2 regions of the Streptococcus sp. ST14 genome follow, and region 1 is predicted to be linked to the other one. Evidence: riboswitches for the same ligand, from Rfam matches in the RefSeq annotation. Region 1 holds a riboswitch; the other holds the start of a gene.
The links. Region 1 has a riboswitch for thiamine pyrophosphate ahead of ACIY19_RS02210 (thiamine-binding protein). Riboswitches for the same ligand answer to the same signal wherever they lie in the genome.

Region 1 (7,732 bases):
ACTGAGGAGAAGGCTCTACTAGACCAGGCTGAAAAAGATGCCAAAGAACAAGTTTCTCAAGCGACGGATGCTCTGGTTCAAGCCCTAGAATCTCTTGAAAATGCTGTAATTGAAGATATTAAAAAAGACGCTTCAATCACCGATAAAGAAACGGCCATCAAAGAAGCCAAAGAAGAGATTGGTAAAGAAAATCTTTTGAAGGCTATCGCAGATGAGGATTTGGAGATTGGTGATGTTATTGTAGACTGGCCAGCAGATACAAGCGAGCATAAAACAGTAGCTGAACCTGTATCAGAATTCACAGATGAAGACCAAGCTAAGTTAGATGAAGCTGATAAAGAGGCTCAGGTTGATGCAGCCAAAGTTCGCTCAGATTTAATCGCTACCTTAGAAAAAATTGAAAAATCAACCATAGATGACATCAACAAGGATGCCACTATCACTGATAAGGAAGCAGCGATCAAGGCGGCTAAAGAAGTGATTGGCAAGGACGGCATCTTGAAAGCTATCGAAGAAGGCGACATTGATGCCTCAGACTTGTTAGATGATTTCTTAGCAGAAGACAGTGACCAGGTAACACCAGCCGAAGCGATGAGCCAAGAAGATTTCTCAAGTCAAGACCAAGCAAAACTCGCTGCAGCGGACAAGGAAGCGGCTGAGGAAGCCAAGAAAGAGGAAGAAGCTAAGCAAGCTGCAGAAGAAAAAGCTCACAGCGAATTGCTTTCAACGCTTGAAGGTATCGAAAAATCAACCATCGACGACATCAACAAAGATGCTACTATCACTGATAAGGACGCGGCGATCAAAGCAGCTAAAGAAGTGATTGGCAAGGATGCTATCTTGAAAGCTATCGAAGAAGGCGATATCGAAGCGTCCGACTTACTGGCAGATTTCTTGGCAGAAGACAGCGATCAGGTAACACCAGCCGAAGCAAAAACTCAATCTCAACTTTCAAGCCAAGACCAAGCTAAACTCGCTACAGCCGACAAGGAAGCAGCGGAGGAAGCAGCAAAAGTTCGCTCAGATTTAATCGCTACCCTAGAAAAAATTGAAAAAGAGACCATCGACGACATCACCAAGGATGCCACTATCACTGATAAGGAAGCAGCGATTAAGGCGGCTAAAGAAGTGATTGGCAAGGACGGCATCTTGAAAGCTATCGAAGATGGAGATATTGAAGCATCTGACTTGTTAGATGATTTCTTGGCAGAAGACAGCGATCAGGTGACACCGGCCGAAGCGATGAGCCAAGAAGATTTCTCAAGCCAAGACCAAGCTAAACTGGCTGCAGCCGACAAGGAAGCAGCAGAAGAAAATAGTAATGTGAAAAAACTTGAGCTAAGTAAATTAGAAGAGCAAGTTGCTAAGATTAAAGCACAATTATCAAGTTTACAAGTTTCTGGTGACAAGAATAGTCAAGTAAAAGACTTGCAACAAGCTTTAGTCGACTATGAGGATGCTATTAAGGCTCTAAGTAGTGTTATGTCAGCTGTTCTTGAAATTGAAGACTTTAAAGGTGGGGTGAACGCAGTAGAAGCTGCAACTGCAGAGTTGCCAGAATACAACAAAGGTGCAAATGCGGTAGAAGCTGCTGTAAATGAACTCCCAGCCTATGCAGAAAGTGGCGCTCCAGTCGTAGCGAACGTTCCAGCTTACGGAGAAAGCGGTGCCCCAATAGTAAACAACACTCCGCCTTATGGAGAAAGTGGCGCTCCAGCCGTAGCGAATGTTCCAGCTTACGGAGAAAGCGGTACACCAATAGTAAACAACACTCCGCCTTATGCAGAAAGTGGCGCTCCAGTCGTAGCGAATGTTCCAGCTTATGGAGAAAGCGGAACACCAATAGTAAACAATGCTCTGCCTTATGGAGAAAGTGGCGCTCCAGCCGTAGCGAATGTTCCAGCTTATGGAGAAAGTGGTGCCCAGCCCTAGCAAATGTTCCAGTTTATGGAGAAAGTGGTGCTCCGGCAGTGGCTACTATTCCAGCCTATGCTGAAAAGATTGAGCCTGCAGTAAATGAAGTTCCGGAATACACTGGCAGTGTAGCTCCTTTGGCTACAAACCCTACTCTTGGAACTGAACAAGATCGTACCTATAAAGCGCCTGCAGCAACGGATGAGCAACTCCTTCCAAATACAGGAAGTAAAGATGCTTCAGCAGTCGCATCACTAGGATTTGTTGGTCTCCTTCTTGGTTTGCTACCATTTGCAAAGAGAAAATTTAATAAATAAATCGCATGAAATCAATAAAAGAAAAGGATTTGAATGGTCCTTTTCTTTTTTATGGTGAAATAGGGACAAGTCCACGTTTTTCAGCTCTTTCCGATGGTATTTTTCCTTGCTTTCCTTTATAATGGGTGTATGGACAAGAAAAAATTATTATTAATTGATGGATCTTCAGTTGCTTTTCGAGCTTTTTTTGCGCTCTATCAGCAGTTGGATCGTTTTAAAAATGCTAATGGCCTTCATACCAATGCAATCTATGGCTTTCAACTCATGTTGAATCATGTCTTAGAGCGGGTTGAGCCCAGCCATGTTTTGGTAGCCTTTGATGCAGGCAAGACGACTTTCCGAACAGAGATGTATGCAGACTACAAGGGTGGCCGTGCTAAAACTCCAGATGAGTTTCGTGAGCAATTTCCCTTCATTCGTGAGTTGTTAGACCACCTTGGGATTCGCCATTATGAGTTGGCTCAGTATGAAGCGGATGATATCATCGGGACTCTTGGTCGTTTGGCTGAGAAAGATTCCTTCGATGTGACAATCGTTAGCGGAGACAAGGACTTGATCCAGTTGACCGATGAGCGTACGGTGGTCGAGATTTCCAAGAAAGGTGTGGCTGAGTTTGAGGCCTTTACACCAGCTTACCTTATGGAAAAGATGGGCCTCACACCAGCTCAGTTTATAGATCTCAAAGCCCTGATGGGGGATAAGTCTGATAATATCCCTGGCGTCACTAAAATTGGTGAAAAGACGGGCATCAAGCTCTTGCTGGAACACGGCTCGCTCGAGGGTATTTATGAACATATCGATGGGATGAAGGCTTCTAAGATGAAGGAAAATCTCATCAATGACAAGGAACAAGCCTTCCTGTCTAAAACCTTGGCGACTATTGAGACTCATGCACCTATTGAGATTGGCCTTGATGATTTGGTCTATAGTGGACCAGATGTGGAAAATCTCGGAAAATTCTATGATGAGATGGGCTTCAAACAACTCAAGCAAGCTCTAAATGTTTCATCAACGGATACGCCTGAAAGTTTGGATTTCACTATTGTTGACCACGTCAGTCAAGACATGCTGAGCGCAGACTCTATCTTCCACTTTGAGCTTTTTGGTGAGAATTACCATACAGATGATTTGGTTGGTTTTGCCTGGTCCTGTGGGGATAAACTTTACGCTACAGATAAACTTGAGCTCTTACAGGAGTCGATTCTCAAGGATTTTCTAGAAAAAACACCTCTGAAAGTGTATGACTTTAAGAAAGCGAAGGTTCTTTTAAATCGCTTGGACTTGAACCTGCAGGCCCCTGCTTTTGACAGTCGCTTGGCCAAGTACCTTCTCTCTACTGTCGAGAATAATGAAATTTCAACCATTGCGAGTCTTTATGGTCAGACTTACATAGTCGACGATGAGACCTTTTACGGCAAGGGGGTCAAGAAGGCAATTCCTGAACGGGAAAAATTCTTGGAACACCTAGCTCGCAAGGTTGCTGTATTGGTTGAGACGGAGCCGGTTTTACTTGAAAAACTCAGTGAACATGGACAGTTAGACCTTCTCTATGACATGGAGCAACCTCTGGCTTTTGTCCTTGCTAAGATGGAAATTGCTGGGATCAAGGTCAAAAAAGAAACCCTACTTGAAATGCAGGCTGAAAATGAGGTCGTCATTGAGCAACTCACTCAAGAGATTTACGAACTGGCTGGTGAGGAGTTTAATATCAACTCGCCTAAGCAGTTGGGCGTCCTTCTCTTTGAAAAGCTCGGTCTTCCTCTAGAATACACCAAGAAAACCAAGACAGGTTACTCAACAGCAGTGGATGTGTTAGAGCGCCTAGCTCCTATTGCGCCAATTGTTAAGAAAATTCTAGACTATCGTCAGATTGCTAAAATTCAATCGACTTACGTGGTTGGCTTGCAGGATTGGATTTTAGATGATGGCAAGATTCACACGCGCTATGTGCAGGATTTGACTCAGACTGGGCGTCTGTCTAGTGTAGATCCAAACTTGCAAAATATTCCTGTGCGTTTGGAACAAGGCCGTCTCATTCGTAAGGCTTTTGTGCCAGAGTGGGAGGATAGTGTACTACTCAGTTCGGACTATTCACAGATTGAGTTGCGCGTTTTGGCTCATATTTCTAAAGATGAGCACTTAATTAAGGCTTTCCAAGAAGGAGCTGACATCCATACTTCAACGGCCATGCGGGTCTTTGGAATTGAACGCCCTGAGGATGTGACTCCAAACGACCGTCGTAATGCCAAGGCGGTTAACTTTGGAGTGGTTTACGGAATTTCAGACTTTGGCTTGTCTAATAATCTGGGCATCAGCCGTAAAGAGGCTAAAGCCTACATCGATACCTATTTTGAACGCTTCCCAGGTATTAAAAACTACATGGATGAAGTGGTGCGTGAGGCGCGTGATAAGGGTTATGTAGAGACTCTCTTCAAGCGTCGTCGCGAGTTGCCAGATATCAATTCGCGCAACTTTAACATTCGTGGTTTTGCAGAGCGGACAGCTATCAACTCCCCTATCCAGGGATCTGCAGCAGATATTCTCAAGATTGCTATGATTCAACTAGACAAAGCTCTAGTTGAAGGTGGCTATCAGACCAAGATGCTCTTGCAAGTGCATGATGAAATCGTCCTTGAGGTTCCAAAATCAGAACTAGCAGCCGTTAAAGCTCTAGTGAAACAAACCATGGAAGAAGCCATCCAGCTCAGTGTTCCCCTCATTGCAGATGAAAATGAAGGAGCAACCTGGTACGAGGCTAAATAAGAAAGCTATGATAGAGTTTGAAGCATTTGACTTCAAACTCTTTTTCATGATTTTCTGTAAGCAGTTTCCTTGACTTTTCCTAGTATTTGCGTTACTATATTTCCATATAAGATATGGGAGTCTGTGTACAGTCTGAGAGGAAGTGTTAAACTTCGACCGCACCTGATCTGGGTAATGCTAGCGTAGGGAACGATACTTAGCCGAATTCTGCACCTTTTCCATATATGGCAAAGGTTTTTCTTTTTGTCAAAGGGAAACCTGAGAAAAGGAGGTTTTTATGAAAGCAAGCATTGCCTTGCAAGTCTTGCCCCTATCACAGGGGATTGATCGAATTGCTATTATCGATCAGGTGATTGCTTATCTGCAAGCTCAGTCCGCGACCATGGTAGTGACACCATTTGAAACGGTTTTGGAAGGAGAGTTTGATGAGCTCATGCGCATTCTCAAAGAAGCGCTTGAAGTGGCTGGGCAGGAGGCAGATAATGTCTTTGCAAATGTCAAAATAAATGTAGGAGAAATTTTAAGCATCGATGAGAAACTTGAAAAGTATACTGAGACGACACATTAGTCTATTGGGTTTTCTAGGAGTCTTGTCAATCTGGCAGTTAGCGGGAATATTCAAACTTTTACCCAAGTTTATCCTACCAACTCCTTTTGAAATTCTCCAGGCCTTTGTTCGTGACAGAGAATTTCTCTGGCACCATAGCTGGGCGACCTTGAGAGTGGCTTTACTCGGACTAGTCTTAGGAGTCTTGATTGCCTGTATCATGGCTGTGCTTATGGACAGTCTGACTTGGCTCAATGATCTTATCTACCCTATGATGGTGGTTGTTCAGACCATTCCGACCATTGCTATAGCTCCTATCTTGGTCTTGTGGCTAGGCTATGGAATTTTGCCCAAGATTGTCTTGATAATCCTGACAACAACCTTCCCTATCATCGTCAGCATTTTGGATGGTTTTAGGCATTGTGACAAGGATATGCTGACCTTGTTTAGTCTGATGCGAGCGAATCCTTGGCAAATCCTGTGGCATTTTAAAATCCCGGTCAGTCTACCTTACTTTTATGCAGGTCTGAGGGTCAGTGTCTCCTACGCCTTTATCACAACCGTGGTGTCTGAGTGGTTGGGAGGCTTTGAAGGACTAGGTGTCTACATGATTCAGTCTAAAAAACTGTTTCAGTATGATACCATGTTTGCCATTATTATTCTGGTGTCGATTATCAGCCTTTTGGGTATGAAATTGGTCGATATTAGTGAAAAATATGTGATTAAATGGAAACGTCCCTAAGATAAGGATGTTTTAGAAAAAGAAAAGAGGAAATGAAAATGAAGAAAACATGGAAAGTGTTTTTAACGCTTGTGACAGCTCTTGTAGCTGTCGTGCTGGTGGCTTGTGGTCAAGGGACTGCTTCTAAGGACAATAAAGAAGCAGAACTCAAGAAGATTGACTTTATCCTAGACTGGACGCCAAATACTAACCACACAGGGCTGTATGTTGCCAAGGAAAAAGGTTATTTCAAAGAAGCTGGAGTGGATGTTGATTTGAAATTGCCACCTGAAGAAAGCTCATCTGACTTGGTGATCAATGGCAAGGCACCATTTGCTATCTATTTCCAAGACTACATGGCTAAGAAATTGGAAAAAGGCGCAGGAATCACTGCCGTTGCAGCTATTGTAGAACACAATACATCAGGAATCATCTCTCGTAAATCTGACAATGTAGCTAGTCCAAAGGACTTGGTTGGTAAGAAATACGGAACTTGGAATGATCCAACTGAACTTGCTATGTTGAAAACCTTGGTAGAATCACAAGGCGGAGACTTTGAGAAGGTCGAAAAAGTACCAAACAACGATTCAAACTCAATCACACCGATTGCCAATGGCGTTTTTGACACTGCTTGGATTTACTACGGTTGGGATGGAATCCTTGCTAAATCTCAAGGCGTAGACGCTAACTTCATGTATTTGAAAGACTATGTCAAGGAGTTTGACTACTACTCACCAGTTATCATCGCAAATAATGACTATTTGAAAGACAATAAAGAAGAAGCCCGTAAAGTCATCCAAGCTATCAAAAAAGGCTACCAATATGTTATGGAGCATCCAGAGGAAGCAGCAGATATCCTCATTAAGAACGCACCTGAACTTCAGGAAAAACGTGACTTTGTTATCGAATCTCAAAAATACTTGTCAAAAGAATACGCAAGCGACAAGGAAAAATGGGGACAATTTGACGCTGACCGCTGGAATGTCTTCTACAAATGGGACAAAGAAAATGGTATCCTTAAAGAAGACTTGACAGACAAAGGCTTCACTAACGAATTTGTAAAATAATGACAGAAATTAGACTAGAACACGTAAGCTATGCCTATGGCGATGAAAAGATTTTAGAGGACATCAACCTGCAGGTGACTTCGGGTGAAGTGGTTTCTATCCTAGGTCCAAGTGGTGTTGGAAAGACCACTCTCTTTAACCTAATCGCTGGGATTTTAGAAGTCCAGTCTGGGCGAATTGTCCTTGATGGCGAGGAAAATCCTAAGGGGCGCGTGAGTTATATGTTGCAAAAGGATTTACTCTTGGAGCATAAGACAGTCCTTGGCAATATTATCCTGCCCCTCTTGATTCAAAAGGTTGATAAGGCAGAAGCCATTGCTAGCGCGGATGAAATCCTTGCGACCTTCCAGTTGACAGCCGTAAGGGACAAGTATCCTCATGAACTCAGTGGTGGGATGCGGCA
Region 2 (7,732 bases), on a different contig from region 1:
CAGCTGGTTTATCTATACTCCGAGATTTTTCGGAGCGACCTTGATCGGTACAGCCATAGCTTTTCTCGCCTTTCGATTTTTAATCAAGCAGGAATTCTTTAAAAAAGTACAAGGATATTTCTTTGGTGAAAGGATAGACTGATGCAGGAATTTACAAATCCCTTTCCTCTGAGCTCTAGCTCCTTGATTCAATGCATCACCAATGAGATTTCCTGTGAGATGCTGGCCAATGGCATTTTGGCTCTGGGATCTAAACCTGTCATGGCAGATGATCCCCGTGAGGTCCTTGATTTTACCAAACAAAGTCAAGCTCTTTTTATCAATCTGGGGCATTTGTCTGCTGAGAAGGAAAAAGCAATTCGTACGGCAGCTACTTATGCAAACCAAGCTTGTCTCCCAATGGTAGTAGATGCGGTTGGCATAGCGGCTTCACCCATTCGTAAGGATCTAGTCACAGATCTTTTAGAATACAAGCCCACGGTCCTTAAAGGAAATATGTCAGAAATCCGAAGTCTTGTTGGTTTAAAACACCATGGAGTTGGAGTTGATGCTAGCCATAAAGATCAAGAAACTGAGGATTTGCTTCAAGTCTTGAAAGACTGGTGTCAGCTTTATCCTGGTATGTCTTTCTTAGTCACGGGTCCCAAGGACCTCATCGTTTCGGAAAACCAGGTTGCAATATTGGGAAATGGCTGTGCAGAATTGGACTGGATAACAGGGACAGGAGACCTGGTTGGAGCCTTGACAGCTGTTTTTCTTAGCCAAGGAAAGACTGCCTTTGAAGCTTCCTGCCTAGCAGTTTCTTATCTCAATATCGCTGCTGAGAGAATTCTTGTTCAAGGAATGGGATTGGAAGGTTTTCGTTACCAAGTTCTCAATCAGCTCTCTCTCCTAAAAAGAGATGAAAACTGGCTAGATGCTATTAAAGGAGACCTTTATGAATAGAGAAGCACTCAGACTATATCTGGTAACTAATCGCTACCAAGATTCCTTGGAAAGCTTTCTTGAAAAAGTTGAGACGGCCTGCCGTTCAGGTGTTACCATCATCCAACTACGAGAAAAAAACCTCACTACCAATCAATACTATCAACTGGCAAAACAAGTCAAGGAAATAACAGATGCCTATCAGGTACCCTTGATTATCGATGATCGTTTGGATGTTTGTCTTGCAGTAGATGCTGCAGGTCTGCATATTGGCGACGATGAGCTACCAGTTTCCGTTGCCCGCCAAGTCTTGGGTCCTGACAAAATCCTCGGTGTCACAGCTAAAACAGTAAAAAGAGCTCTTGAAGCAGAAACATCGGGTGCAGATTACTTGGGGACAGGAGCTATTTTCCCGACAACTACCAAAGAAAATGCACCTATCACCCTGATTTCAACCTTGAAAACCATTTGCCAAACGGTCGCCATTCCAGTAGTTGCTATCGGAGGATTGACGTCAGAGAATATTGACCAACTTGCTGAAACTGGTATAGCAGGGGTAGCCGTTGTCCGTGATTTGATGCAGGCAGAAGATATAGAGGCAAAAACGCAAGCTTTTTTAACAAAGCTAGATGACATGATTTCCTAATCAAAAACTCTCTAATTCCCTTATAGTGGGAACTAGAGAGTTTTTTCTTAATCTTTAAAGCTTGTATGGTTGACTGGACCAGAACCATGACCGAGTTGAGGGGCGTCTTGGATGGCTTTTGTGATAAAGGCCTTGGCCTTATCCACTGCCTGATAAAGACTTCTGCCCTTGGCAAGTTCAGCCGTAATCACTGCAGCAAAAGTACATCCAGTACCATGGGTGTGACAGGTTTGAATTCGAGGACTTTCCCAGACAAATTGCTCCTCCTTGGTAAAGAGGAAATCCTTGGCACCACCTTCAAGATGGCCACCTTTGATAACAACGGACTGAGGACCAAATTCTCTTATAATCAGGCGACCGGCACGTTGCATTTCTTCTGGATTATGAATTGAGAAACCAACAATTTCTTCTGCCTCAGGAAGATTGGGTGTAATAATAGTCGCAAGGGGAAGCAGGTTTGTTTTTAGGTAGCTTCTCGCACTAGTATCTATCAGGGTATCACCGCTTGTTGCGACCATAACAGGGTCCAGCACGTAGGGGCAGTCCAGTTTTTTAAGATAGGGTTGGATAATCTCCATGATTTCAGTAGTTGCCAACATACCAGTTTTTACAGCCTGGGGCTTGATATCCGAAAAGACACTTTCCAATTGAGCTTCCAGCATTTGGTTGGAGACGTGCTCGATTAATTGAACACCTCTGGTATTTTGAGCGACAAGGCTGGTCACAACGGCCATTCCATAGACATCTCTAGCTTGGAATGACTTTAAGTCAGCCATAATGCCAGCACCGCCACTAGGGTCTGTCCCAGCAATGGTTAGAGCAACGGGTAAATAAGTCATCTAAAACCTCCCAACCAACTGAAGTTTGTATTCTCAAGAACAAGCTGGTCTGTTTTAGGAAAGTAATAGAAGACTGGGTAGTCCTCACTATTTTCCACTTCCATCAGCTAGCATTACCTAGATTGAGTCAAAGGGATCTAACAGTCGTTAATCTCAGCTTTACGCACCCCTAGTGGTTGTTTTCTTTTTTCTTCAGTATAGCATATTTTTATAGTTTATATAGTAAAATTTGACTGCAAATCTCTCGTTACATGATTGGAATTCTATTTTTCGAAAAAATAATAAAAATTATAGTTGACAAATGTAGATTTTCGGAGTATACTAATAACTGTAATCGACAAATGTAGATTTAGGAGGAATAACAATGCAGATTTCGGATGCAGAATGGCAGGTCATGAAGATTATCTGGATGCAGGGCGAGCAGACCAGTAGCGATTTGATCAGGGTTCTGGCGGAGCGGTTCGACTGGTCCAAGTCAACGATTCAAACTCTTTTGGCTCGTTTGGTTGAGAAAGAGTGTCTGACAAGGAAAAAAGAAGGCAAGTTCTTTGTCTATTCAGCCCTTTTAACTTTGGACCAAAGTCGGGATTTACTTGTCCAAGATATCAAGGACAAGGTTTGTTCTCGTAGGATTAAGAACTTGTTGGCTGACTTGATTGTGGAATGTGATTTTACTCAGGCTGACTTGGAAGATTTGGAAGCTGTGATTTCTGAGAAGAAATCAAGCGCTGTAACAGAAGTAAAATGTAATTGTATGTAAAGGAGACGTCATGTTAAATAGTATTGTAACCATTATTTGTATTGCCCTTATCGCGTTTATCTTGTTTTGGTTTTTCAAAAAGCCTGAAAAATCTGGACAAAAGGCCCAGCAAAAAAATGGCTACCAAGAGATTCGAGTGGAAGTCAAAGGGGGATATACGCCTGAGTTGATTATTCTTAAGAAATCAGTGCCAGCCCGCATTGTCTTTGACCGTAAGGATCCTTCACCTTGTTTGGATCAGATCGTCTTTCCAGATTTTGGTGTGCATGCGGACTTGCCTATGGGGGAAGAGTATGTAGTGGAAATCACGCCTGAACAGGCTGGAGAATTTGGCTTTGCATGTGGCATGAATATGATGCACGGTAAGATGATTGTAGAATAGGAGAATGATATGACTGAAATTGTAAAAGCAAGTCTTGAAAATGGTGTTCAAAAAATCCGTATCACGGCAGACAAAGGCTACCATCCAGCCCACATTCAACTGCAAAAAGGGATTCCTGCTGAGATTACTTTTCACCGTGTGACACCTTCAAACTGTTATAAAGAAGTTCTCTTCGAAGAAGAAGGGATTCTAGAACCAATCGCTCAAGATGAGGAAAAAATTATTCGCTTTACGCCTCAAGACTTGGGTGAGCACGAGTTTTCTTGTGGCATGAAGATGCAAAAGGGAACCTACACCGTTGTTGAAAAAACCAAAAAGTCTCTCAGTCTTTTACAACGTTTTTGGATTACTAGTATCTTTACTGTGCCTCTTGTGATTCTTATGATTGGGATGTCTACAGGAGGAATTAGTCACCAAGTCATGCGTTGGGGCACCTTTTTAGCCACAACCCCCATTATGCTGGTAGCTGGAGTTCCATATATCAGAAGCGCCTGGGCTAGTTTTAAAAAGCACAATTCCAACATGGATACCTTGGTTGCTCTGGGAACCCTAGTGGCCTATTTCTATAGCTTAGTTGCCCTCTTCACTGGTCTGCCCGTTTACTTTGAAAGTGCTGCATTTATCCTCTTCTTCATTCTTTTGGGAGCAGTTTTTGAGGAAAAAATGCGAAAAAATACTTCGCAGGCAGTCGAAAAATTATTAGACCTACAAGCAAAAACAGCAGAGGTTTTGCGTGATGATGTTTATGTTCAAATACCTCTAGAACAAGTCAAAGTTGGGGATCTCATTCGCGTTCGACCAGGTGAAAAAATTGCCGTTGATGGGACTGTAATAGAAGGAGAAACTAGTATTGATGAATCAATGGTAACTGGGGAAAGTATTCCAGTCGATAAATCAGTTGGAGATGCTGTCATTGGTTCAACCATCAATAATAGTGGTACGATCATTTTTAGAGCTGAAAAAGTAGGTTCTGAAACCATGTTGGCTCAGATTGTAGACTTTGTGAAGAAAGCTCAAACCAGTCGTGCTCCTATTCAAGATTTGACAGACAAGATTTCTGGAATTTTCGTACCAGCAGTTGTCATTTTAGGACTCCTTACTTTTTGGATCTGGTTTGTTTTTCTTGGTGAAAGTTTTGTAACGTCGCTTCTCTATGGTGTTGCAGTCTTGATTATTGCCTGTCCTTGTGCCCTAGGTCTTGCGACACCAACAGCCCTCATGGTTGGAACAGGACGAAGTGCCAAGATGGGGATTCTTCTCAAAAATGGTACAGTTCTACAGGAAATCCAAAAAGTTCAAACGGTTGTTTTTGATAAGACAGGAACCTTGACCGAAGGGAAGCCAGTAGTGACAGATGTTATCGGAGATGAAGGAGAAGTGCTAAGTTTGGCTGCTTCACTGGAAGATGTATCTCAACACCCGCTAGCTCAAGCTATTGTTAATCGTGCATCTGAACTAGGAATTAGCCTTTACCCAGTGGAAAACTTCCAAGCCTTGCATGGAAAAGGTGTGACTGGGATTATTAATGGTAAGCAAGTCTTGCTGGGGAATGCTAAGCTCTTAGCTGACCTTGCTATTCCACATGATTATCAAGAACGATTTGATTTGCTTGAGAAAGAAGCAAAAACAGTTGTCTTCCTATCCGTGGATGGTCAGTTAAAAGGCTTAATTGCCTTGCAGGATGTCCCTAAGGAAAATGCCAAAGAAGCTATTGCTAAATTGAAAAAACGTGGTCTTAGAACGGTCATGCTTACTGGAGATAATGCTGGAGTAGCCCATGCGATTGCAGAACAAATTGGTATCGAAGAAGTAATCGCAAATGTCTTGCCAGAGGAAAAGGCACATGAAATTCACAAGCTTCAAAAGAATGGGAAATTGGCCTTTGTTGGAGATGGTATCAATGATGCGCCGGCCCTCAGTGTAGCAGATGTCGGAATTGCCATGGGCTCTGGGACAGATATTGCCATTGAATCAGCAGATCTTGTCCTTACAACCAACAATTTACTAGGATTGGCACGTGCTTTTGATATGAGTAAGAAGACCTTTAATCGTATTCTACTCAATCTTTTCTGGGCTTCTATCTATAACCTCATTGGTATTCCGATTGCAGCAGGAGTCTTTTCAGGTATTGGTTTGGTGCTCAACCCAGAACTGGCTGGTCTAGCCATGGCTTTTAGTTCTGTATCTGTTTTGATTAGTTCACTCATGCTAAACGTTACCAAGATAGACTAAAAGCGAGCTTGCTCGCTTTTTATTATAAAACAGATATTAAAAACGTTTTCAAACTGTACTGTAATAGAGAATAAAAACTTCTGAGCACATTCTTAGGATACCCAAAACAAATGTGGTAAAGTAGTAGAGTAAAAATTTGCTGAAATGTTTCCAATTAGTATATGAAAACGGATTTATCAAGTTTTAAAAATATTTGAAGGAGAGTTATCATTATGACTCAAGGGAAAATTACTGCATCTGCAGCAATGCTCAACGTATTGAAAACATGGGGCGTAGACACAATCTACGGTATCCCATCAGGAACACTCAGCTCATTGATGGATGCTTTGGCTGAAGACAAAGATATCCGCTTCTTGCAAGTTCGCCACGAAGAAACAGGTGCTCTTGCAGCGGTCATGCAAGCTAAATTCGGCGGCTCAATCGGAGTTGCAGTTGGTTCAGGTGGTCCAGGTGCGACTCACTTGATTAACGGTGTTTACGATGCAGCTATGGATAACACTCCATTCCTTGCTATCCTTGGATCACGTCCAGTTAACGAACTCAACATGGATGCCTTCCAAGAATTGAACCAAAACCCAATGTACAACGGTATCGCTGTTTACAACAAACGTGTAGCTTACGCTGAGCAATTGCCAAAAGTAATCGACGAAGCTTGCCGTGCTGCAGTTTCTAAAAAAGGTCCAGCTGTTGTTGAAATCCCAGTAAACTTTGGTTTCCAAGAAATCGACGAAAACTCATACTATGGTTCAGGTTCATACGAACGTTCATTCATCGCTCCTGCCTTGAACGAAGTTGAAATTGACAAAGCAGTTGAAATCTTGAACAATGCTGAACGCCCAGTTATCTACGCTGGTTACGGTGGTGTTAAAGCTGGTGAAGTGATTACTGAATTGTCACGTAAAATCAAAGCACCAATCATCACAACTGGTAAAAACTTTGAAGCCTTTGAATGGAACTACGAAGGTTTGACAGGTTCTGCTTACCGTGTTGGTTGGAAACCAGCCAACGAAGTGGTCTTTGAAGCAGACACAGTTCTTTTCCTTGGTTCAAACTTCCCATTTGCTGAAGTTTACGAAGCCTTCAAGAACACTGAAAAATTCATCCAAGTCGATATCGACCCTTACAAACTTGGTAAACGTCATGCCCTTGACGCTTCTATCCTTGGTGATGCAGGTCAAGCAGCGAAAGCTATCCTTGACAAAGTGAACCCAGTTGAATCAACTCCATGGTGGCGTGCAAACGTGAAGAACAACCAAAACTGGCGTGATTACATGAACAAACTCGAAGGTAAAACTGAGGGTGAATTGCAATTGTACCAAGTTTACAATGCAATCAACAAACATGCTGATCAAGACGCTATCTACTCAATCGACGTAGGTGACACTACTCAAACATCTACTCGTCACCTTCACATGACGCCTAAGAACATGTGGCGTACATCTCCACTCTTTGCGACAATGGGTATTGCCCTTCCTGGTGGTATCGCTGCTAAGAAAGACAATCCTGATCGCCAAGTATGGAACATCATGGGTGACGGTGCATTCAACATGTGCTACCCAGACGTGATCACAAACGTTCAATACGACCTTCCAGTTATCAACGTTGTCTTCTCAAATGGTAAATATGCCTTCATCAAGGACAAATACGAAGACACAAACAAACACTTGTTTGGTTGTGACTTCCCTAATGCTGACTATGCGAAAATCGCTGAAGCGCAGGGTGCTGTAGGATTTACAGTTGACCGTATCGAAGATATCGATGCAGTTGTTGCAGAAGCTGTTAAATTGAACAAAGAAGGTAAAACTGTTGTGATCGATGCTCGCATCTCTCAACATCGTCCACTTCCAGTAGAAGTACTTGAATTGGATCCAAAACAACACTCAGAAGAAGCAATCAAAGCCTTCAAGGAAAAATACGAAGCAGAAGAACTCGTACCATTCCGCCTCTTC

Region 2: linked by a shared signal. The riboswitch ahead of thiD (bifunctional hydroxymethylpyrimidine kinase/phosphomethylpyrimidine kinase) and the one ahead of ACIY19_RS02210 (thiamine-binding protein) in region 1 are both predicted to bind thiamine pyrophosphate.

Annotation. Positions count from the first base shown of each region.
Region 1 is NZ_JBJUSF010000004.1:45,734-53,465, reverse strand. Features, by position in the region: partial or broken gene ACIY19_RS02220 (SIALI-17 repeat-containing surface protein) at 1-2,231, shown strand, start outside; gene polA (DNA polymerase I) at 2,361-4,994, shown strand; TPP riboswitch at 5,098-5,200, shown strand; gene ACIY19_RS02210 (thiamine-binding protein) at 5,272-5,562, shown strand; gene ACIY19_RS02205 (ABC transporter permease) at 5,525-6,283, shown strand; gene ACIY19_RS02200 (ABC transporter substrate-binding protein) at 6,322-7,329, shown strand; gene ACIY19_RS02195 (ABC transporter ATP-binding protein) at 7,329-7,732, shown strand, end outside.
Region 2 is NZ_JBJUSF010000024.1:4,950-12,681, forward strand. Features, by position in the region: gene thiW (energy coupling factor transporter S component ThiW) at 1-142, shown strand, start outside; gene ACIY19_RS07985 (hydroxyethylthiazole kinase) at 142-945, shown strand; gene thiE (thiamine phosphate synthase) at 938-1,570, shown strand; gene thiD (bifunctional hydroxymethylpyrimidine kinase/phosphomethylpyrimidine kinase) at 1,618-2,409, opposite strand; TPP riboswitch at 2,492-2,590, opposite strand; gene ACIY19_RS08000 (CopY/TcrY family copper transport repressor) at 2,774-3,169, shown strand; gene ACIY19_RS08005 (cupredoxin domain-containing protein) at 3,180-3,551, shown strand; gene ACIY19_RS08010 (heavy metal translocating P-type ATPase) at 3,561-5,783, shown strand; gene spxB (pyruvate oxidase) at 5,996-7,732, shown strand, end outside.